3 regions of the Nonomuraea mesophila genome follow, and region 1 is predicted to be linked to each of the others. Evidence: riboswitches for the same ligand, from Rfam matches in the RefSeq annotation. Region 1 holds a riboswitch; each other region holds the start of a gene.
What was found. A riboswitch is a leader RNA that binds a small molecule or an ion and turns the genes downstream of it on or off. The one in region 1 is predicted to bind thiamine pyrophosphate.
Positions count from the first base shown of each region.

Region 1 (7,008 bases):
ATGACAGAAAGTAACCGATCCTTTACTCAACGGCTACCGCCCGCGCCCGTCACCCGCCCGGTCCCCCTGCGGGCGGGTGGCGGGCCTTCCCCATGGCCCCAGTGCGGCCGGCCCACGCCTCGAACCACGTCTCCGGCCGGCATCGCGCCGTGACGGCGGCCCGCCCCGTGCGGGTCAGCGGGCGTCTCCCTGGAAGCGGCCGACCCCGGTCGGCGGGTGGCGTGCCGCCGGCTGTGCCGTAACGGATGGGCGCCGAACGGCGCGGACACCCACGCCCGGCGGAGGACCACGACGGGCGCCGCGCCAGGCGGGACAGCCCGCGACAGCACCGCGCAAGGCCGAGAACCACGACACATCACCACACCAGCGGCCAGCCGCGACGCAGCACCACACCCGGTGGAGAACCGCGACGCGCCGCGTCAGGCGGACAGGCGCATCCCGGACAGGCGCTGGAACACCTCGCGCGTGGCGCTGGAGCGGTTGAAGGTGATGAAGTGGATCCCCGGCGCGCCCTCGTCGAGCAGCCGCTGGCACAGCTCGGCCCCGTGCTCGATGCCGAGCCTCCGCACCGCGGCGGGATCGTCCTTGACCTCCTCGAAGCGCGCGGCCAGGCGGGGCGGGAACGGCGCCCCCGACAGCTGCTCCGAGCGGGCGATGGTGCTCATCTGCGTCACCGGCATGATGCACGGGATGATCGGCGTGTCGCACCCCTTGGCCGCCACCCGGTCACGCAGCCGCAGGTAGTCGTCGGCCTCGAAGAACATCTGCGTGATGGCGTAGTCAGCGCCTGCCCGGCACTTGCGGACGAAGTAGTCGGTGTCGGACTCGATGGACGGCGAGCGCGGGTGTTTGTAGGGGAACGCGGCCACGCCGACGCAGAAGTCGCCCGCCTGCCTGATCAGCCGCACCAGGTCTTCCGCGTAGAGCACGCCCTCGGGGTGCGGCACCCACTCGGCCGTCGGGTCGCCGGGAGGGTCTCCGCGCACGGCCAGGATGTTGCGCACCCCCGCGTCGGCGAAGCGCCCCACGAGGTGGCGCAGCTCCCGGACGGAGTGGTCGACCGCGGTGAAGTGCGCCACGGGGGTCAGCGTCGTGTCGCGCGCGATGCGCTCCACGATGTCGACCGTACGGTCGCGCGTGGAGCCGCCCGCACCGTAGGTCACCGACACGAACGTGGGCCGCAACGACTCGAGCTCCCTGATCGCCCGCCACAACAACCGCTCTCCCTCGTCGGTCTTCGGCGGGAAGAACTCGAAGGAGAACGACCGCCCGCCATCGGCGAGCAAGTCGCGGACGGTGGGGACACGTTCGGGAAAGAAGGAAGGTCGACCAAGCGCCATGGTCACCAGGCTACAGTGACGCCAGGTGAAGCAGCAGCCCGAAGGGGGCACCTGGAGATCCGTACGCCCGCTTCCGGCCACTAGTCTCAGTGTCATGACCACTGACGCCGCCCGCATGGACGTCCTGCGCCCGCAGGTGGAGCGCTCCCTCGCCGAGTTCGTCGAACGCAGGTTGCCGGCCGGGGGCGACGCCGCCTTCGCGCCGCTGCGCAGGGCCGCCGACGAGCTGCTGTCCGGCGGCAAGCGGCTGCGCCCGGCGTTCTGCTACTGGGGCTGGTTCGGCGCGGGCGGCATCGACGTCCCCGAGATCTTCACCGCCGCCGCCTCGCTGGAGCTGCTGCAGGCCAGCGCGCTCGTGCACGACGACGTGATGGACAAGAGCGACATGCGCAGGGGCATGCCGGCCGCCCACCGCCGTTTCGAGGCCATGCACGAGCAGTCCCGCTGGCACGGGTCGGCGCAGCAGTTCGGCGAGGGGGCGGCGATCCTGCTCGGCAACCTGCTGCTCATCTGGTCGGGCGAGATGTGGCGTACGAGCGGCCTGCCGGCCGCGTCCCTGGAGGCGGCCCAGCCCGTGCACGACCACATGCGCACCGAGCTGATGTGCGGCCAGTACCTCGACCTGCTGGAGCAGGCCAACGGGGAGAACACGTTCGAGTCGGCGCTGCGGGTGGCGCTGTTCAAGAGCGGCAAATACTCGGTGGAGCAGCCGCTCAGGCTCGGGATGGTGCTCGCCGGCGGCAAGCGCGCGCCGTGGATGGACGAGCTGTGCACCGGCTACGGCACTCGCGTCGGGATCGCCTTCCAGCTGAGGGACGACATCCTCGGGGTGTTCGGCGACCCGGCGCAGACGGGCAAGCCGGCGGGAGACGACCTGCGCGAGGGCAAGCGGACGATGCTCGTGGCCCGCACGCTGGCGGCGGCGTCCCCGGGGGCCGCGCAGACCGTCCGGCGGCTGCTCGGCGACCCTGAGCTGGACGAGTCCGGGGTCGCGACGCTGCGGGGCATCATCACCGACACCGGGGCGCTGCGGGAGTGCGAGGACCTGATCGGCGACTACCTGAGCCAGGCGCTGTCCGCCCTCGACGCGTCCCCGGTGACCGCCGAAGCCCGTTCGGCGCTGACCGAGCTGGCCATCGCGGCCACGTCCCGCAAGACCTGAGACGGCCCCGCCCGTTCCCGCCGCCGGACCCGATGTGCGCCGAGGGCCGCCGCGCCGGGTTCGCCGCGCGGATCCACCGGAGGCCGGGTACGCCGCGCGGAACCGCAGGAAGCCTGATCCGCCGCGCGGAACCGCAGGAAGCCTGATCCGCCGCGCGGAACCGCAGGAGGGAGGCGCCCGGGTGGGGGCGCCTCCGTAGGACGGCCGGAAAGGGGTCGGTCAGGAGGCAGCCAGGCGTTTGGCGAACTCGGCCGCCGCCGCCCCTGGATCGTCCGCGTCGGTGATGGCGCGCACGACGACCACCCGGCTCACCCCGTACGACATGATCTCGTCCAGGTTGGCGAGGTCGATGCCGCCGATCCCGAACCACGGCCGCGCGGTGCCGAGCGCCGCCGCGTGCCGCAGCAGCGGCGGGCCGGGAGCCGGGCGGCCGGGTTTGGTCGGAGTGGGCAGGATGGGGCCGCAGCAGAAGTAGTCGACGCCCTGCTCCACGGCCGCGGCGGACGCCTCGGCAGCGGAGTGGGTGGACCGTCCGATGACGATGTCGTCGCCGAGTATCTCTCGCGCGACCGTCACGGGAAGGTCGTCCTGCCCCAGGTGGAGCACGTCGGGGCGGGCGGCGTAGGCGATGTCCGCCCGGTCGTTGACGGCCAGCAGCTTGCCGTGCCGGTCGCAGGCGTCGCGGAAGATCTCGAGGAGCGCGAGTTCTTCGCGGGCCTCCAAGCCCTTCTCCCGCAGCTGGATGATGTCCACGCCGCCGGCCAGCACGGAGTCGAGGAACTCTGCCAGGTCGCCGCGGTCGCGGCGGCCGTCGGTGCAGAGATAGAGGCGGGCCTCAGAAAGCGAGGGCTTGGGCACGCCGCTTGACCTCTGTGTGACGGCCGGCCCGGATCGCCTCGATGGGCGACCCCGGCAGGGACTCGTCCGGGGTGAAGAGCCAGCGCAGCGCCTCGACGTCGTCGTAGCCGGCGTCCTGCAACACGGTCAGCGTGCCGGGCAGGCCCTTCATCACGTCTTTTCCGTCGAGGAACACCGCGGGCACCTGTGGCCCGCCGCTGCCCCTGCGTACGCCGAGCAGCTTGTGGTCCTTGAGGAGTTGCTTGGCCCGCCCCAGCGGAAGGTCGAGGCGTGAGGCCACTTCGGGGAGCGTGAGCCACTCGTCCACGAGCTGCTCGGTCTCCCGGTCGATCTGTGCAACAGAAAGTGTCACGAAACCACAACTACCACATGGCGCGCTTGCTCAAACAACACAATCTCGTAGGGACACTTCGGGATCTACCAGGCGTTTGGCATCGAGGCGTTGGCCGGAGGCGATGATTCTGCGCCCCTGTACGAGATCTCGCGGCCGATCGACGGCCAGCACGGCGGCCAGGGCGTCGTCGGCGGTGAGCCAGACGGCCGACCATTTACCCTCTGGGTCGCCGCGGTAGAGGAGGCGTTCGCCTGCCGGGTGATGGCCGGCGTACTGCACCATGTGCCCGAACTGCTCCGACCAGAAGTACGGCACGGGGTCGTAGACGGCGTCCTCGCCGAGCAGGGTCGCGGCGGCGACGTCCGGTGCGTTGAGCGCGGAGTCCCAGTGTTCGACGCGGAGCCGGGTCTGCCAGCGGCGCGACCACCAGGCGGCGCAGTCGCCGACGGCGACGACGCCGGGCAGCGAGGCGCGCAGGTGCTCGTCGGTGACGACGCCGTTGTGCAGGTCGATGTCGGCGTCGGCGAGCCACTCGACGGCGGGGCGCACGCCGATGCCGGTGACGACCACGTGGGCGTCGACGAACGCGCCGCCCACCAGTCGTACGCCGCCCTCGTCCACGGAGTCGACCATGGCGCCGAGCCGCAGGTCGATGCCGTCGTACCACCGCTCGGTGCGCGCGCCGATCTCGGCCCCGACGGCGGTGGCGAGCGGCGCGGGGCCGGCCTCGACCACCGTCACCGCGCATCCGGCCCGGCGGGCGGCGGTGGCCACCTCGGCGCCGATCCACCCGGCGCCGATGATCGCGACGCGGGCACCGGGGACGAGCATCGCCCTGAGCTCGTGGGCGTCGTCGAGGGTGCGCAGCACCTGCTGGGGGCCGTCGCCGGGGAGCCTGATGGGGTCGGCTCCGGTGGCGATGACCAGGCCGTCGTAGCCCAGCTCGCCCTCGGTCGTCTCCACGACCCCGGCGCGCAGCGACTTGGCGCTGACGCCCGGCTGGAAGTCGACGCCGAGCGCGGCCAGGTCGGTGCCGATGTAGCTGTCGTCGGCCTCCCCGGACAACACGGCTTTGGACAGGGGCGGGCGGTCGTAGGGGCGATGGCGTTCCCTGCCGAGCATGGTGACGCGGCCGGTGAAGCCCCGCGAGCGCAGCGCCTCCACGGTGCGCACACCGGCCAGGCCCGCTCCGACGACGACGACGTGGTTCACGTTGATGACCATAACGGGGGCCGTGCCGGGACGTGACACCGAGGCCGTAGGCTGGTGAGGGATAGACGCGCGGGAGTCCGGCCGTTACCGGGCTGAGAGGAAGGCTTGACCGGGCCTTCGACCGCAAGACACCTGATCCGGGTCATGCCGGCGAAGGGAGCGCATGTGGACGTGATCGCAGGCGGAGGGATCGTCGGGCTGTCGATCGCCTGGCGGCTGGCCCGCTCCGGGCGGCCGGTCACGGTGGCCGACCCGGCGCCCGCCTCCGGGGCCTCCCACGCGGCCGCGGGGATGCTGGCCCCGGTCAGCGAGGTGACCTACACCGAGGCGCCGCTGCTGCGGCTGGGCCTGGCGGCGCTGCGCCGCTGGCCGTCCTTCGCCGCCGAGCTGGCCGTGGACGCCGGGCTCGCGGGGGCGGACGCCCTCGACTTCCGTACGGACGGCACGCTGGACGTCGCGTTCGGCGCCGACGACCTGGCGGCGCTGGACGAGCTGGCCGCGTTCATGGAGAAGCTGGAGCTGCCGGTCGAACGGCTGACCGGCCGCGAGTGCCGGCGCCTCGAGCCCATGCTGGCCCCCGCCGTGCGCGGCGGCCTGCTGGCGCCCGGGGACGCCTGGGTGGATCCGCGCCGCGTGACGGCGGCCCTGCTCACCGCCCTCGACCGGCTGGGCGTCCCCCTGGTGCGGGCGCGCGTGAGCGAGCTCCTGCGCGACGACGGCACGGTCACAGGGGTACGCCTGACGCCACCGGACGTCCAGGCCCCCGGGGTGGCCGATGGCGGTGTGCTGCGGGCGGAGCGGGTGATCCTGGCGGCCGGGGCATGGAGCGCCGCGCTGGCCGGCGTGCCGGTGCGGCCGGTGAAGGGGCAGATCATGCGGTTGCGCTCCTCGCAGCCGCTGCTCGGCCGGTGCGTACGCGGCACCGTGCACGGCTCGTCCGTCTACCTGGTCCCCCGGGGCGACGGCGAGCTGGTCGTCGGCGCCACCCAGGAGGAGCTGGGGTTCGACACCAGGGTGACGGCGGGCGGGCTCTACGAACTGCTGCGTGACGCCAGAGAGCTGGTGCCGGGCGTCACCGAGCTGGAGGTCTCCGATGTGGTGGCCGGGCTGCGGCCGGGGACTCCGGACAACCTGCCCGTCATCGGCCCGAGCGGCACACCCGGGCTCACGCTGGCGACCGGGCATCATCGGGGCGGCGTCCTGCTGGCCCCGCTGACGACGGTGATCCTGCTGGGTGAAGAGGGCGAGCTGGCGGCGCTGTGCTCGCCAGAAAGGTTTCGGGATATTTCATGATTGTGATGATCAACGGAGCCGCGCACGAGGTGACCGACGGCACGACCGTGGCGCAGGCCGTGAGCACGCTGACCACGTCCACCACCGGCGTGGCCGTGGCCGTCAACGACGAGGTGGTCACGCGCAGCGCCTGGGAGACGACGGCGCTCAGCGACAGCGACCGCGTGGAGGTTCTGACGGCGGTGCAAGGTGGATGATCTGATCATCGCCGGGCAGAAGTTCTCCTCCCGGCTCATCATGGGCACCGGCGGCGCCCCCTCCCTCGAGGTGCTCGACCAGGCGCTGGCCGCGTCGGGCACCGAGCTGACCACGGTCGCCATGCGGCGGCTCGACCCGGAGTCCCGCGGCTCCGTCCTCGACGTGCTGCGCAAGCGGGACATCCGCGTCCTGCCCAACACCGCGGGCTGCTTCACCGCCGGCGACGCCGTGCTGACGGCGCGGCTGGCCAGGGAGGCGCTCGGCACGCCGTGGGTCAAGCTGGAGGTCATCGCCGACGAGCGGACGCTGCTGCCCGACCCCATCGAGACGTTCGACGCGGCCGAGCGGCTGGTGGCCGACGGGTTCGTGGTGCTGCCGTACATCGGCGACGACCCGGCGCTGGCGCGGCGCCTGGAGCAGGCGGGCTGCGCGGCCGTCATGCCCCTGGGCGCGCCGATCGGGTCCGGGCTGGGCATCCGCAACCCGCACAACATCGAACTGATCGTGGAGGCCGCGTCCGTACCGGTCATCCTCGACGCGGGCATCGGCACGGCCAGCGACGCGGCACTGGCGATGGAGCTCGGCTGCGACGCCGTCCTGCTGGCCACGGC
Region 1 covers NZ_SMLD01000060.1:1,381-8,388, reverse strand. The annotation lists gene metF (methylenetetrahydrofolate reductase [NAD(P)H]) at 420-1,340, opposite strand; gene E1295_RS22740 (polyprenyl synthetase family protein) at 1,435-2,502, shown strand; gene thiE (thiamine phosphate synthase) at 2,722-3,360, opposite strand; gene E1295_RS22730 (Rv2175c family DNA-binding protein) at 3,338-3,712, opposite strand; gene E1295_RS22725 (NAD(P)/FAD-dependent oxidoreductase) at 3,743-4,906, opposite strand; TPP riboswitch at 4,966-5,082, shown strand; gene thiO (glycine oxidase ThiO) at 5,051-6,199, shown strand; gene thiS (sulfur carrier protein ThiS) at 6,196-6,396, shown strand; gene E1295_RS22710 (thiazole synthase) at 6,389-7,008, shown strand, end outside.

Region 2 (7,008 bases), on a different contig from region 1:
GCGGCGGCCGGGTTCCAGCGGACCACGCGGCCCGCCCCGTCGAGGACGGCGATGCCGTCGGCGCTCGCGTCGAAGACGGCCCGCTCGTGGGCCCGCTGCCGTACCGCTTCCTGGTAGGCGACCGCGTTGCCCACGGCGATGCCCGCATGCCCGGCGAGCAGCTCCAGCAGCTCCAGTTCGAGGTGCCCGGGGACACGCCCGGCGAAGAGCGCGTAGAGGGCTCCGTACGGGCGCCCGCCGACGGCGGCCAGGCCCAGGGTGATCGTGTGCAGGCCGTCCAGCCGCGCCCATACCAGCTCGTCGAGCCCGTTCGTCTCCAGCATGACGGTCTTGCCGGTGCGTAACAGCTTGTCCACGAGGCTCGTACGCAGGTCGGTGGTGGTGCCCCTGATGGCCTCCGGCAACTGGTACGTGCTGACCAGGCGCAGCCGGTCAGCCTCGATCAGCACGAACCCGCCCGCGTCCGCGCCGGTGAGCTCCGTCAGGCTGGCCGAGATCCGGTCGAGCACGGCCGACAGCTCCAGCTCGGAGTTGATGTCGCCGACAACGTCCGTCAGCCGGCGCACGAGGCGTTCCCTGCGCGCCATGCGGTGCCTGGCCAGCTCGTCGGCCCGCGCCGGGTGGTGCACGCAGATGTATCCGGCCACGGCGTTGCCCAGGCGCAGCGCGCTGATGTCCACCCGGAGGTCGAGGAGGACGCCGTCCTTACGCAGGCGTTTGGTACGCAACGACACGGACTCGCCCGTGCGTACGCGCTCCAGCACGGCGTTGAGCTCGGCGGTCAGCTCGCCCGGCACGATCGGCGCCCGCCGCCCGAGCAGGTCCTCGGCCGTCCACCCGAACAGCCGCTCGGCGGCCTCGTTCCAGACCAGCACGCTCTGGTCGCGGTCGAGCACCACCACGGCGTTGGGCGAACCGGCGAGCACCGCGCGTGCGATCTCGTCGTCACTACCGGCCCATTCGTCCCCCACACCTCCATAGTGCACGTGGCTAGGTAGGTGCGTCGGGCGATCCGTCCGATACGCTGCGGTCACGGCGATTCTCGGCGGGTGTGGAGGGTGAGGGCGAATGGCGAGCGGTGATCTCGATGCCCTGTTGCGGGTGACCTCCAGCACCTACCGCGGCGAGACGCCGCCCGACATCGCGTTCGGCACCTACGACGGCGCCGTGGGCAGGCTGGTGCTGGCCGTGACGGGCAAGGGCATCGCCGCCTGCAGCTTCGAGAGCGAGAACGACGTCTTCGAGCTGGTCAGCCGGCATGTGGGCACGTTCATCGGCAACGACGCGCGGCGGCTCGACCCGGTGCGCAGAGAGCTCGACGCCTACTTCTCTGGCCGGCTGCGCGCGTTCGCCACGCCGGTCGACTGGGCGCTGGCCACCACGTTCGCCCGCTCGGTGCTGCAGAAGACCATGGCGGTCCCCTACGGCACGACCACGACGCTGGAGCAGATCGGCCAGAGCATCGGCAGGCCGCGCGCGCTGCGTGCGATCGGCAACGCGCTGGCCTCCAACCCCGTCTGCGTGATCGTGCCCTGTCACCGGGTGGTGCGCGAGGACGGCGCGCTCGGCGACTACGCGGGAGGCGCGAGCGCCAAGCAGCACCTGCTCAACGTCGAGCAGCGCGCCTCCGCGCCGCGCCGATGACGGCGGTCACCAGAGCCGCCACCACCGCCGCGCCGAGTGCGCCGTTCATCCACGGTTGCCGGGTGAAGCCGATGGCGTCGCGAGCGGAGGCCCAGAACCCGTCCCACGCGGCGATGGTGGGCGTCGAGGTGGTCAGCCAGTAGGCGGCGAAGCCGAGCGCCCACGGCACCAGCATCGACCAGCGCGAGGGGGCGTTCTCCTCGGTGTTCCAGCGGCGGCCGCCGCCGAAGGCGAAATAGTCGACGGCCAGCACCGCGAACATCGGCACGAACACCGCCCCGATCACCCCCAGGAAGGCGCCGTACGAGGTGACGTCGACGACGAGGGCGATCACGACCGTGAACACGCCGATGGCGGTCGAGATGATCCGCCGGTCGACGCGCGGCATCAGGTTCTGCAGCGACATGGTGGTGGAGTAGACGTTCGCGAACGACTGGTCGGTCTCGCGCAGCACCAGGATGCCGAAGAACAGCGCGCCCAGCGGAGCCGCCACGAACGGGTCGAACACGGCCGTGTTGTCGGCCTCCACGGCGGCGGCGCCGGCGATGGCCACGGCGTAGACGCCGAGCCCGAGGCAGGCCACCTGGGCGATCGTGTAACCGCCGACGATCCCGGTGAACGCCGCCCGCCCCGAGCGGGAGTGCCGGGCGAAGTCGGCGGCCAGCGGCACCCACGACACCGACAGCGCGATCACGTAGTCGACGGCCGGGGCGAACCCGGTCCACGACCCGCCGGCGGGGGCGGGCGCCTCGGACAGGAAATACCAGGTGAACCAGATCATCGACACGATCACGCCGACGGTGACGTACCGCCGCAGCAGCCTGATCGCGCCCAGCGGCCAGATCGTGAGCGCGGTGGTCAGCACACCCGCCAGCACCACCCACACGGAGTACGCCACCCCGTCGAAGATCGCGGTGGCGGCCTTGGCGATCACCCACAGCTCGAACGCGCCCCAGCCGAGCATCTGCACGATGTTCAGGACCGTGGGCACGTACGAGATCCTGGCCCCGAACAGGCCGCGCAGCAGCACCATCGCGGGCTGGCCCGTACGGGTGCCGGGGATGGCGGAAAGTCCGACCATGGCCGTGCCGACGAGGCTGCCGACCACCGTCGCCACCAGCGCGGCAGTCAGGCTGAGCGGCGCGTCGCCGGTCGGGTTGAGCAGGAGCAGCGCCCCTGAGAAGCCGAGGAGGCTGACACCGAGGTTGGCCCAGAGCGCACCCTGGTCGAGCACGCCCAGGGTCTTGGGGGGCTGCCCGTCGAGGGTCAGCGGAACTTCGTCGGCCACGTGCGACATCGCACACTCCCTACGCCGGCATTACCCGGACAGGTTCATGCGGTCGGCGACAGCCGTAGTCGCCCTCTCAGCCTGATTGCCTCAAGCTCCCGCGGATCGATTTGTTGCCTGCGGAGCAGGAATGTCCAGTTCCGCCGGCCCCATGATGCCTCATCCCTCCGAGTAAGGCCAGCCCGGGAGCCATTGAGCGCCCTCACGGGGACGCCCGGCAGAAAACGGGGGATGGGCGTCCATTTCCTCCATCGCACAGCGCGATCAAGCGCGCACATCCTGCCTAGCAGTCAACCGGCCTGTCAGGACCGATTCACGAAAAAAGGGGGGAAAATGAAGAAATTCCACGCTCTGGCCATTTCGGCGGCATGTTTGGCCGGCAGCCTCGCGGCGGCCGCACCCGCCATGGCAGCGCCGATCACGGCGGGCGTCACGGTGCAGGACGACGTCATCCGCAACTCCTTCGCCTGCTCCTCACCGAAGGGGGCGAAGCTCAACACGTCGTACAAGCCCGGAATTACATCCGTCACCGTCTATTTCAACAACCACTGCAGCACCAAGATGGCGATCAGCATGCATTACGAACTCAGCGACCCGCAATGTTTCACCGTGAACCCCAAGACGAAGGGCCGCAAGAAACTGCACGACGGGGCGATCACCATCACCAAGCTCACGGCGACCAAGGGATCCTGCTGACGACCAGCGCCGGACAAAGGGCCACCCACAACACTCGTGGGTGGCCCTTCCGCCTGCTGAAGGACGTACGGCTCAGGCCACGAAGGGCTGCTCCCCCGACTCGCTGACCATCGGACGCCCGGCCGCCTCCCACGACTGCATGCCGCCCCCGACGTTGACCGCGTCGCGCCCGAGCTGGTTGAGCCAGGCCGCCACCTGCAGCGACCGGCCGCCGACCCGGCAGACGACATAGATCGTCCGGTCGCCCGGCACCTCGTCGACCCGCCCCTGGATCTGGGTCATCGGGATGTGCACCGCCTCACGGGCGTGGCCCGCCCGCCATTCGTCCTGCTCGCGGACGTCGAGGAGGTAGGCGTCCGCGGGAATGTCGCTCGGCTCGATCTCTGGAACGGTCATGACCCCATCATCTCGCGACGACGGCGGCCCGGCTCACGCAGAGGGGCCCTGAGCGGGCGTCGTACGCGGCGCGGGCGATCTCCTCCTGGTGCGACTCGGTCCGGCGACGCGACCACGCAGGAGGCCGGTATGACCGCCCTCCGCACAGCCCTGACGGTCCCCCTGGCCGCCGCCCTGCTCTCCCGACGGCCCTGTTGCGTGGAAACCACGGAACACGGCCAAGAAGACGTCGTCACGGCGAGCAGCCCGTGAGCCTTCACAACCGGCCATGACAGACGCCGGCCGACGTCGGCGCGTGCGGGGACGTCGGCTGTGCCGTAAAGAAAAAGTCACCCCCGACCAACAGAACGCCCGGGGTCGGCGCGTGCGGGGACGGGTGCTGTGCCGTGAAGAGAAGAAAACGATGGTGCGGTCGCCGACCACAAGAGTCAGTGGGCGGGGAGGCGGTTGAGCACCTCGGCGATCTGTTCGCGCATCTGCGGCGTCACCTTGCCCTCTCGCTGGTTGAACGGGATCTCCAGTACGAGGTTGCTCACCCGCACCCACACCGTCACCTGGGTTTCGGGCACCGCGGAGAAGGCCTCGTCTCCCAGGCCCTTGACGGTGGCCGGCTTGTCGGCCTCCCTCCTGTAGTGGGCGAAGAGCTCCTCGGCCACGGTGACCCCGCTCTTGCCGCGCCACGCGCGCGCGTGCCGCAGTTTGACCCCGCCGCATTGGGTCGCCGACTTGGGGATGCCCCGGGTGCCCTCCGGCAGCAGGGAACAGGCGTAGGGCGGCACGGCGAAGCGCCCGTCCGCAGGGTCGGCGCTGGGCGCGGGCCGGTTCATGGCCTCGGTGATCCACTGCGCCGCCTTCCGCGCCTGCTCCAGGTGCCGCGGGACGGGCGGCGCATTCCAGCCGTAATTGATGTTGATCACCGCGTTGCTGAGCCGGAAGGTCAGCACCGTGGTGTGCGACAGCTCGCGGACAAGGATGAACGACTCGTCACCCACCTGCGCGCCGGCGGGAGGGTCGGGTGGCTGCGTGGCCACCATCCTGGGAAAGGCGGACTCCGGCGGTTCGGTGAAGAAGGCGTGAGCCGCCGCCACGTCCGCGGCCAGATGGATGCCGACCTCGAGCTGGTAGATCGCAGGCCCTTCCAGCCCGAGGCGCGGGGTCGACCAGGTGCATCCGGCGTCGGCGTACTCTTGCTCGGCGAGCGTGACCAACTGCTCCACCTGCTCAGCGGTCAGCAGCGAGCAGGGGTCGAGGGGTCCGGCGAACCTGCCGGGACCCGACGGCGGAGGGCTGGAGGCCTGGGTCGGGCTGGGGGGTGGGGAAGCCGCCGAGCAGGCGGCGGTGAGCAGCAGGAGGATGGCCACGACGGCCCTGATCATGACAGCGCCTCCACGATCCACCGAGCGGCCTGCTCGGCCTTGTGCCGATCCCGGGCCTCTACGCGGGCGAGCAGATTGGCCTTCCTGAAGACCACCACCGGCGGGCCGGGCGACTGGGGTGTCCCTTCCCGGAAGGCCAGCGCCTCGTCCGCGAGATCCAGGGCCGCCGCCTCCGATCCTTTCCAACCGGCGAACATCTCCTTCGCCTGGGCGATCCCGTCACCCGCCGGACCGCGCTGGGGAGCCCAGAACCGCAGCTCGAGTTGCGGATCCCCGGGCGTGTTCGGCTTCTCCCAGTCGCAGTTCGCCGATTCCGAGGTCCCCGCGTCGGCCTCCGTGTCGACCAGTTTCCTGAGCTGCTTGTCGCTGAGGACGGCGCAGGCGACCGGCGGTTCCGCGTAGGTGCCGGAGGGCGCTGTGGGCGTCGGTTCGGGTGGGCTCATCCGCCCGAGGCCGCGCGCCACGCGGCGGCTCACCGACACCGCGCCTTGACGCAGGCGGTCAGCGCTCACCGGCCGGTCGAACGTGGAGTATTCGACCTTCACCAGGAGATTGCCAACGCGGAACAAGACCTGGACGAGTTCCACTCGCTTCGTGTCGGCGGAGAGGTGGTCGACCAGGTGGGCCTCGTCGCCCACTTTCTCCACCACCCGCGCTTTCGTGGTGGTCATCTGGCGGGAGCCGCTCTTGACCCACATGGGGAAGGGGGACGTGCGCGGGCGAAGGTCGCCGACCAGACGCTTGCGGTACTCCTCGTGAACCTGCGCCGAAGTGTGATCCCACGGGTCCCCGTCCCGGGTGACCCAACTGACCCCCAGTTCCGTGGCCCCCTGCGACCAGACACAGTATCGTCCGTGCAGCCTGGCGTCCGCGTCGGGCACGAGCCGCTCGACCAGGGCCCGGTCGACGGTCGCGCACAGGTCGACCGGCGCGGGGAACCGTGGCTGAACCGCTGGTGGCAGCGGGTTGAGCCATAACATCAGAGCGATAACGAGACGCACCAGCGGATGCTATTCAACGCCGGTATATCGCGGGTATGCCCATGACTCTCCGGTCCGCGTTGATTCTGCTGCTTGGGTGATATTTTTTGGTTTTACGGCACAGCCCGCGTCACCGCACGCGCCGACGTCGGCCGGCGTCTGTCATGGCCGGTCGTGAAGGCTCACGGGCTGCTCGCCGTGACGAGCGTCAGCTTGGCCGTGTTCCGTGGTTCCGGCTCGGCGCGGGCGGACGCGGGCTGTGCAGTGAAGAAGGAGAACAATCACTTCAGCAGACGAGAAAGCCTCCTGTCGGCGAGGGGCTTGCCGCCGGTCTGGCAGGTCGGGCAGTACTGCAGCGACGAGTCGGCGAACGACACCTCGCGGATCGTGTCGCCACAGACGTCGCACGGCTGCCCCGCCCGGTTGTGCACGCGCAGCCCCGACTTCTTCTCCGCCTTGAGGTCCTTCGCGGCCAGCCCGTGCGCCCGCTCGACCGCCTCGCCGAGTGTGGTGACGATGGCTTCGTGCAGGTCGGCGATCTGCGTGTCCGTGAGCGTCGCGGCGATCTTGAACGGGGACATCCTGGCCGCGTGCAGCACCTCGTCGGAATAGGCGTTGCCGATGCCGG
Region 2 covers NZ_SMLD01000029.1:9,231-16,238, forward strand. The annotation lists gene E1295_RS13840 (sensor histidine kinase) at 1-971, opposite strand, end outside; gene E1295_RS13845 (methylated-DNA--[protein]-cysteine S-methyltransferase) at 1,069-1,644, shown strand; gene E1295_RS13850 (purine-cytosine permease family protein) at 1,607-2,941, opposite strand; TPP riboswitch at 2,932-3,044, opposite strand; gene E1295_RS13855 (hypothetical protein) at 3,266-3,628, shown strand; gene E1295_RS13860 (rhodanese-like domain-containing protein) at 3,701-4,024, opposite strand; gene E1295_RS13865 (DUF3558 domain-containing protein) at 4,453-5,400, opposite strand; gene E1295_RS13870 (hypothetical protein) at 5,397-6,281, opposite strand; gene E1295_RS13875 (Fpg/Nei family DNA glycosylase) at 6,662-7,008, opposite strand, start outside.
Region 2: linked by a shared signal. The riboswitch ahead of E1295_RS13850 (purine-cytosine permease family protein) and the one ahead of thiO (glycine oxidase ThiO) in region 1 are both predicted to bind thiamine pyrophosphate.

Region 3 (7,008 bases), on a different contig from region 1:
CCAGGACGACCTGGCCAAGACGATCGTCTTCGTCACGCACGACATCGACGAGGCGCTGAAGATCGGCGACCACATCGCCATCATGAAGGCGCCCGGCCACATCGTGCAGTACGCCAGTCCCGCCGAGATCCTCACGAACCCGGCCGACGACTACGTCGAGCAGTTCCTCGGCGCCGGTTCCTCGATGCGGCTGCTGCGCCTGACCAAGGTGGGCGACATCCAGGTGGACCAGGTGCCGTACGCCTCGGAGGACGTCGACGCGGCCGAGGTGCTCGCCGAGATCGAGCGCGACGGCCTGGGCTACGCCCTGATCACGGACGGGATGCGGCGGCCGCTGCGCTGGGTCGGCGCCGAGCATCTCCAGGGGGTCACGGGCCCCGTCGGCTCGGCCGGCGACCCGATCACCGGCACCCTCCACCACCGGATGACGCTGCAGGACGCTTTGGAGGCGCTGCTCAACGCCGACAACGACGTGGTGCCCGTGGTGGGCAGGCGGCGGGCGTACGCGGGGGCGCTGTCGCTGAGCACTGTGCAGAACGCGATCCAGGCGATCAAGACCAGGGAGCGCGAGCGCCGCCTGCACCGCGGGGAGCCGGAGGCGGATCGATGAGCGTCTCCACGGCAGTCCCCGACGAGGCCACCAGCCCGGAGCCGCGGCTCGGCCGCTCCTGGCACATCGTGCTGCCGCTCCTCTGCTATCTGGTCGTGGGCGCGGCCATGATCATCTACACGCAGTCGGTGCCGCTCGACGGCATCGAGCGCGGCTCGCTCAACCTGCCCTACATCTTCGGCCGCACGTGGGAGCACATCCAGCTGGTCTTCTACTCGACCGTGCTGGTGCTGGTGGTGGCGCTGCCGCTCGGCATCCTGCTCACCAGGGGCGCGCTGCGCCGGGCGACGCCGTTCGTGCTGGCCGTGGTCAACGTGGGCCAGGCCACCCCGGCGGTGGGCCTCGTCGTGCTGCTGGCGGTGCTCTTCCAGATCGGCTTCTGGACGGCGGTCGCCGCCCTGTTCACCTACAGCCTGCTGCCCACGCTGCGCAACACCATGGTCGGGCTGCAACAGGTGGACTGGCGGCTGATCGACGCCGGCCGGGGCATCGGCATGTCGGCGGCCAGGGTGCTGTTCAAGGTGGAGCTGCCGATGGCCGCGCCGGTCATCCTGTCGGGCATCCGGACCACGCTCGTGCTGAACGTCGGCACGGCCAGCATCGCCGCCTTCATCGGCGCGGGCGGGCTCGGCGACCTGATCACCACGGGCGTGAGCACGCAGCGCAACCTGGTGCTGGTCACCGGGTGCGTGCTGATCGCGGTGCTGGCGCTGATCATCGACTGGGTGGGCGGGCTGGCCCAGCGGCTCCTTGCCCCGAAGGGGCTGTCGTGAGAGTCTTCCTGGCCCTGCTGCTCGTCATCGCGATGGCCGGGTGCGGGCTGCGGCCGGCGTCGTCGTTCGTGCCGCCGGTCGAGCCGGCCGGCATCCAGCCCATCCCGACGCTGGAGGGCACCAGGATCCGGGTGACGTCCAAGGAGTTCACCGAGCAGCTCGTGCTCGGCAAGATCGCGGTGCTCGCCCTCACCGCGGCCGGCGCCGACGTGGCCGACCAGACGAACGTGCAGGGCAGTGTGAACGCCCGCGCCTCCCTGACCCGCGGCGACGCCGACCTGATGTGGGAGTACACCGGCACCGGCTGGATCACCTACCTCGGCCAGACCAAGGCGCTGCCCGACCCGCACGAGCAGTACGTCGCCGTCCGCGACCTCGACCTACGCGAGAACGGCATCGTCTGGCTGCCGCCCGCGCCGCTGAACAACAGCTACGCCATGGGCGTCACCCGGGCCACGTCGCAGAAGTGGGGCGTGAAGACGATCTCCGACCTCATGAAGATCCCGGTGCAGGAGCGTACGTTCTGCGTCGACCACGAGACGTTCGGCCGCGACGACGGTTTCCTCGGCATGCTGAAGGCGTACGGCATGACCTACGGCAAGGAGGTCCCGCAGGCCAACGTGCGCCGGGTGTCGGTGGGCGTGCTCTACAACTCCGTCGCCAGCGGCCAGTGCGCCGCCGGCATGGTGACCACGACCGACGGCCGGGTCCAGGCGCTCGACCTGGTGCTGCTGGAGGACGACAAGAAGTTCTTCCCGAGCTACAACGCCGCGGTGACGATGCGGCGCGAGCTGGCCGACGCGCACCCCGAGATCGCGAAGATCTTCGCGCCCATCAGCGCCAAGCTGACCGACGACGTGATGCGCGGTCTCAACGCCAAGGTGGACGTCGACGGCGACGTTCCCGCCCTGGTGGCGCGCGAGTGGCTGCGGGACGAGGGATTCGTGCGGTAGGGGCGTTAACCCCGCCCTTTCGGGGGCAGCCGCTGGGCATGTCGCACACACCACCCGCCCAGAACCAGCCGTACCCGGGCCGTACGGGAGAGATGTCCCCCGAGCCGCGCGACGAGATGCGCGGCTACGTGGGCCGTGACCTGCTGCACGACAAGAAGGCGTTGATCACCGGCGGCGACTCGGGCATCGGCCGGGCGGTCGCCGTGGCCTTCGCCAAGGAGGGCGCCGACGTCGCGATCGCGTACCTCAGCGAGCACGAGGACGCCGCGCACACCGGCAAGCTGGTCGAGGCGGCCGGGCGGCGCTGCGTGCTCCTGCCCGGCGACCTCGGGGACCGGGAGCACTGCGCCTCCGTCGTCGAGCAGACCGTGGCCGAGCTGGGCGGCCTCGACGTGCTGGTGAACAACGTGGCCTACCAGGAGCCCGTCGACGGCCTGGAGGAGCTGACCGACGAGCAGTGGGAGCACACGTTCGCGGTCAACATCCACAGCTACTTCCGGGTCATGAAGGCGGCGCTGCCCCACCTGCGTGAGGGCAGCGCGATCATCAACACCTCCTCGATCAACGGCCTGCGCGGCAACAAGACGCTCATCGACTACTCCGCCACCAAGGGCGCCATCAACGCCTTCACCTACTCCATGGCCCAGAACCTGGTCGACCGCGGCATCCGGATCAACGCCGTGGCTCCCGGCCCGGTCTGGACGCCGCTGATCCCGGCGACCCTGCCGGAGGAGAAGGTGGACTCGTTCGGCGGGCACGTCCCGATGGGCCGGCCCGCCGACCCGGACGAGATCGCCCCTTCGTACGTGTTCTTCGCCTCCGGCCGGATGTCGTCGTACTACACGGGTGAGGTGCTGGCCCCGATCGGCGGGGAGACGCTGCCCGGCTAGTCCGCGATCGGCAGGTAGACCCTGCCGCCGCGCCTGGTGAACTCGGCCGACTTCTCCGCCATGCCGGCCTCGATCGCCTCCTGCGTGTCCAGCCCGTGCTCGTCGGCGTAGCGCCGTACGTCGTGGCTGATGCGCATGGAGCAGAACTTGGGCCCGCACATGGAGCAGAAGTGGGCGGTCTTGGCCGGCGCGGCGGGCAGGGTCTCGTCGTGGAACGAGCGCGCCGTGTCGGGGTCGAGCGACAGGTCGAACTGGTCCTCCCAGCGGAACTCGAAGCGCGCGTCCGACAGCGCGTCGTCCCACGCCTGCGCGCCGGGGTGCCCCTTGGCGAGGTCCGCCGCGTGGGCGGCGATCTTGTACGTGATCACGCCGGTCTTGACGTCGTCCTTGTTCGGCAGGCCGAGGTGCTCCTTGGGGGTGACGTAGCAGAGCATCGCGGTGCCGTACCAGCCGATCATGGCGGCGCCGATGCCCGAGGTGATGTGGTCGTAGCCGGGGGCGACGTCGGTGACGAGCGGGCCGAGGGTGTAGAACGGCGCGTCGTCGCAGAGCTCGCGCTGCAGGTCGACATTCTCCTTGATCTTGTGCATGGGCACGTGCCCCGGACCCTCGATCATCACCTGGACGTCGTGCGCCCGCGCGATCGTGGTCAGCTCGCCGAGCGTGCGCAGCTCGGCGAACTGGGCCTCGTCGTTGGCGTCCGCGATCGAGCCTGGACGCAGCCCGTCGCCGAGGGAGAACGACACGTCGTAGCGGGCCAGCAGCTCGCACATCTCGTCGAAGTTGTCGTACAGGAAGCTCTCGCGGTGGTGCGCCAGGCACCAGGCCGCCATGATCGAACCCCCGCGCGAGACGATCCCGGTCTTGCGGCGGGCGGTGAGCGGCACGTACGCCAGCCGCACCCCCGCGTGCACGGTCACGTAGTCGACGCCCTGCTCGCACTGCTCGATCAGGGTGTCGCGGAAGACCTCCCACGACAGCGCCTCCGGGCGGCCCTTGACCTTCTCCAGCGCCTGGTAGATGGGCACGGTCCCGACCGGGACGGGCGAGTTGCGGATGATCCACTCGCGGGTCTCGTGGATGTCGGGCCCGGTGGACAGGTCCATGATCGTGTCGGCGCCCCACCGGGTGGCCCAGGTCATCTTCTCGACCTCCTCCTCGATGGAGGAGGTGACGGCGGAGTTGCCGATGTTGGCGTTGATCTTCACGAGGAAGTTGCGGCCGATGATCATCGGTTCGGTCTCGGGGTGGTTGACGTTGGCGGGGATGATGGCTCGGCCCGCGGCGACCTCCTGGCGTACGAACTCGGGGGTGACGCCCTCCCGCACCGCCACGAACTCCATCTCCTTGGTGACGATCCCCCGTGTGGCGCAGGCCACCTGCGTCACGGGCGCGCCCGCCGCACGGCGCTCGGCGATCCACGGCTCGCGCAGTCGCGCCAGCCCGCGCCGCACATCGGTCTCGACGTACGGGTCGGTGTACGGGCCCGAGGTGTCGTAGAGCGTCACCGTCGATCCGTCGGTGAGGTTCACCTGGCGCTTGGGCACGCGGAGGTCGCCTTCGTAGATCTTGGTAAAGGTGGGGACACGCGCGTCGGTCATCGCGCAAACTCCCTTCGCCGGCATTACCCGGAGCAGGTTCTGGCGGTCGGCGGCTCTCAGCCGTCCTCTCAGCCCGGTCTGCACCGGGCTCCCGCGTTGGACGGCGGTGATCGTACCCACACTCATGCCAGGACGAAACATGACATCATCCGCAAAATGGAAGATCCCACGTCAACGACCACGGCCTCCTACGACCACATCGCCCCCGACTACGCCGCCCGCACCGAGCACCCCGACGACGCACTGCAGACCTTCAGGCAGCGCTTCGCCGACGCCGTGCCCGCCGGCTCGACGGTCGCCGACCTGGGGTGCGGGCCGGGAAGGGACGCCGCCTGGCTGCGCGAGCGCGGGCTGCGGGTCGTCGGCGTCGACCGCTCGGCCGCGATGACGCGGCTCGCCGCCACCCGCGGCGTGCCCGCCGTACTGGGCGACCTGCGCCGGCCCCCGTTGACCCCCGGCTCGCTCACCGGCCTGTGGTCGGTCGCGGCCCTGCTGCACGTGCCCGCCGCCGACACCGAGGCCACGCTGCACGCCTGGCGGACGGCCCTGCGCCCCGGCGGCGTGCTCGGGCTGAGCACCTCGGCGGGCGACACCGAAGGGTGGGAGGAACTGCCGCGCGTCGCCGGCCGCCACCGCTGGTTCGCCCACCGCGACCCCGGCACGCTCCTGCGCCTGCTCGGCGCGGAAGGATTCGACACCGTCGAGCACGGCCTGCACCGCGCCGAACGCACGTGGCTGAGCGTCCTCGCGATCAGGCGCGAGGTTTGACGACCGCCTCCAGCGGTACCAACCCCATCAGGGGGACTATGAAAAAGATCGCCGCTGTCGCAGGACTCGTGCTGCTGGCCACGTTCGGCGCCACCGCCGCCCACGGCGACGGTACGGACCAGCACGAGGTGAGCGAGGAACAGTACGAGACCCTGCTCGCCCAGTGCCGCTACGCCGGCACGGGCAAGGGACGTTGCCGCTCGACGGTCAAGGAGATCTACCGTATCGGCGCCACAGACGCCAAGCTCGACTGCCGTACGTACGCCGGCGTGTCCGTCTGCGGCACGCTCAAGCTCAGCAAGGCCGAGCAGGCCTGCATCCGCGACTCCGTGGAAGGCGGCATCTCGTTCCGCCGCGCCGAGGTGGAGTGCTACGCGTTCTCCTGAGGAGATGCCGTGATCATCGTGGGGGTCGATGGTTCGCGCGCCGGGCTGGAGGCCGCCGGCTGGGCGGCCAGGGAGGCGGCGCTGCGCCGCACACGGCTGGCCGTCGCGCACGCCGTGCCGCGCTGGGTGTGCGAAGAACTGTCCGCCCGCTACGCCGAGGTCGCCCGGTGGATGCGCGACGAGGCGAACTCGGTGCTCACGGCCGCACGCGACCGGGCGCTGCGCGAACGCCCCGCCATCATCGTCGAGACCACCCTGCTCCCCGGCGACCCCCGCACCGCGCTGATCAAGGCCGCGGAACAGGCCGAACTCCTGATCGTCGGCAGCCACGGCATCGGCGGCGTACGCGGGCTGCTCGTCGGATCCGTCGCCCACGGGGTCGCCGCGCACGCCCGTACGAACGTGGTCGTGGTCGGCGAGCGGCCCACGACGCCGCGCGGCGAGATCGTGGCCGGCATCGACGCCTCCCCGCACAGCCTCCGGGCGCTCGACTTCGCCCTCGCCGAGGCCGAGCGGCGCGAGGCGCGGCTGCGGGTCGTGCAGGCGTGGGCCTGGCCGCGTCCCGGCGGGTTCGTCCCGGCCGATCCCGACACCGAGCAGCACACCCTGCAGCAGCTCAAGGACCTGCTGGCCGAACCCCATGAACGGCGCCCGGACGTGGACCTGGTGCCCGAGCTCGTGCACGGCCACCCCGTCGAGGTGCTGAGGGAGGCGGCCGCGGGCGCCGACCTGCTCGTCGTCGGCTCGCGCGGGCACGGCCAGCTCGCCGGCATGCTGCTCGGCTCGATCAGCCAGGCCCTGCTGCACCACTCGCCGTGCCCGCTCGCGATCGTACGGGGCTGAAAGTCACATCCGTCCGCGCAGGTCACCCGGCCTGACGCGGCGTACGGTGGAGCGGACCCGTCGCCTCCCCCGGCAGGGGGAGGCTCAGGACGCGCGGCCGCCGTAGCGTGGCCGGCATGAGAGCACTCCTCCGGCCGGCCCTGCTGACCGCGGGTTTCGCGGGGGCCGCCGCGCTGGCGCTGGT
Region 3 covers NZ_SMLD01000010.1:3,762-10,769, reverse strand. The annotation lists gene E1295_RS05885 (betaine/proline/choline family ABC transporter ATP-binding protein) at 1-610, shown strand, start outside; gene E1295_RS05880 (ABC transporter permease) at 607-1,383, shown strand; gene E1295_RS05875 (glycine betaine ABC transporter substrate-binding protein) at 1,380-2,336, shown strand; gene E1295_RS05870 (SDR family oxidoreductase) at 2,375-3,226, shown strand; gene thiC (phosphomethylpyrimidine synthase ThiC) at 3,223-4,827, opposite strand; TPP riboswitch at 4,820-4,932, opposite strand; gene E1295_RS05860 (class I SAM-dependent methyltransferase) at 4,984-5,595, shown strand; gene E1295_RS05855 (hypothetical protein) at 5,634-5,981, shown strand; gene E1295_RS05850 (universal stress protein) at 5,991-6,824, shown strand; gene E1295_RS05845 (hypothetical protein) at 6,941-7,008, shown strand, end outside.
Region 3: linked by a shared signal. The riboswitch ahead of thiC (phosphomethylpyrimidine synthase ThiC) and the one ahead of thiO (glycine oxidase ThiO) in region 1 are both predicted to bind thiamine pyrophosphate.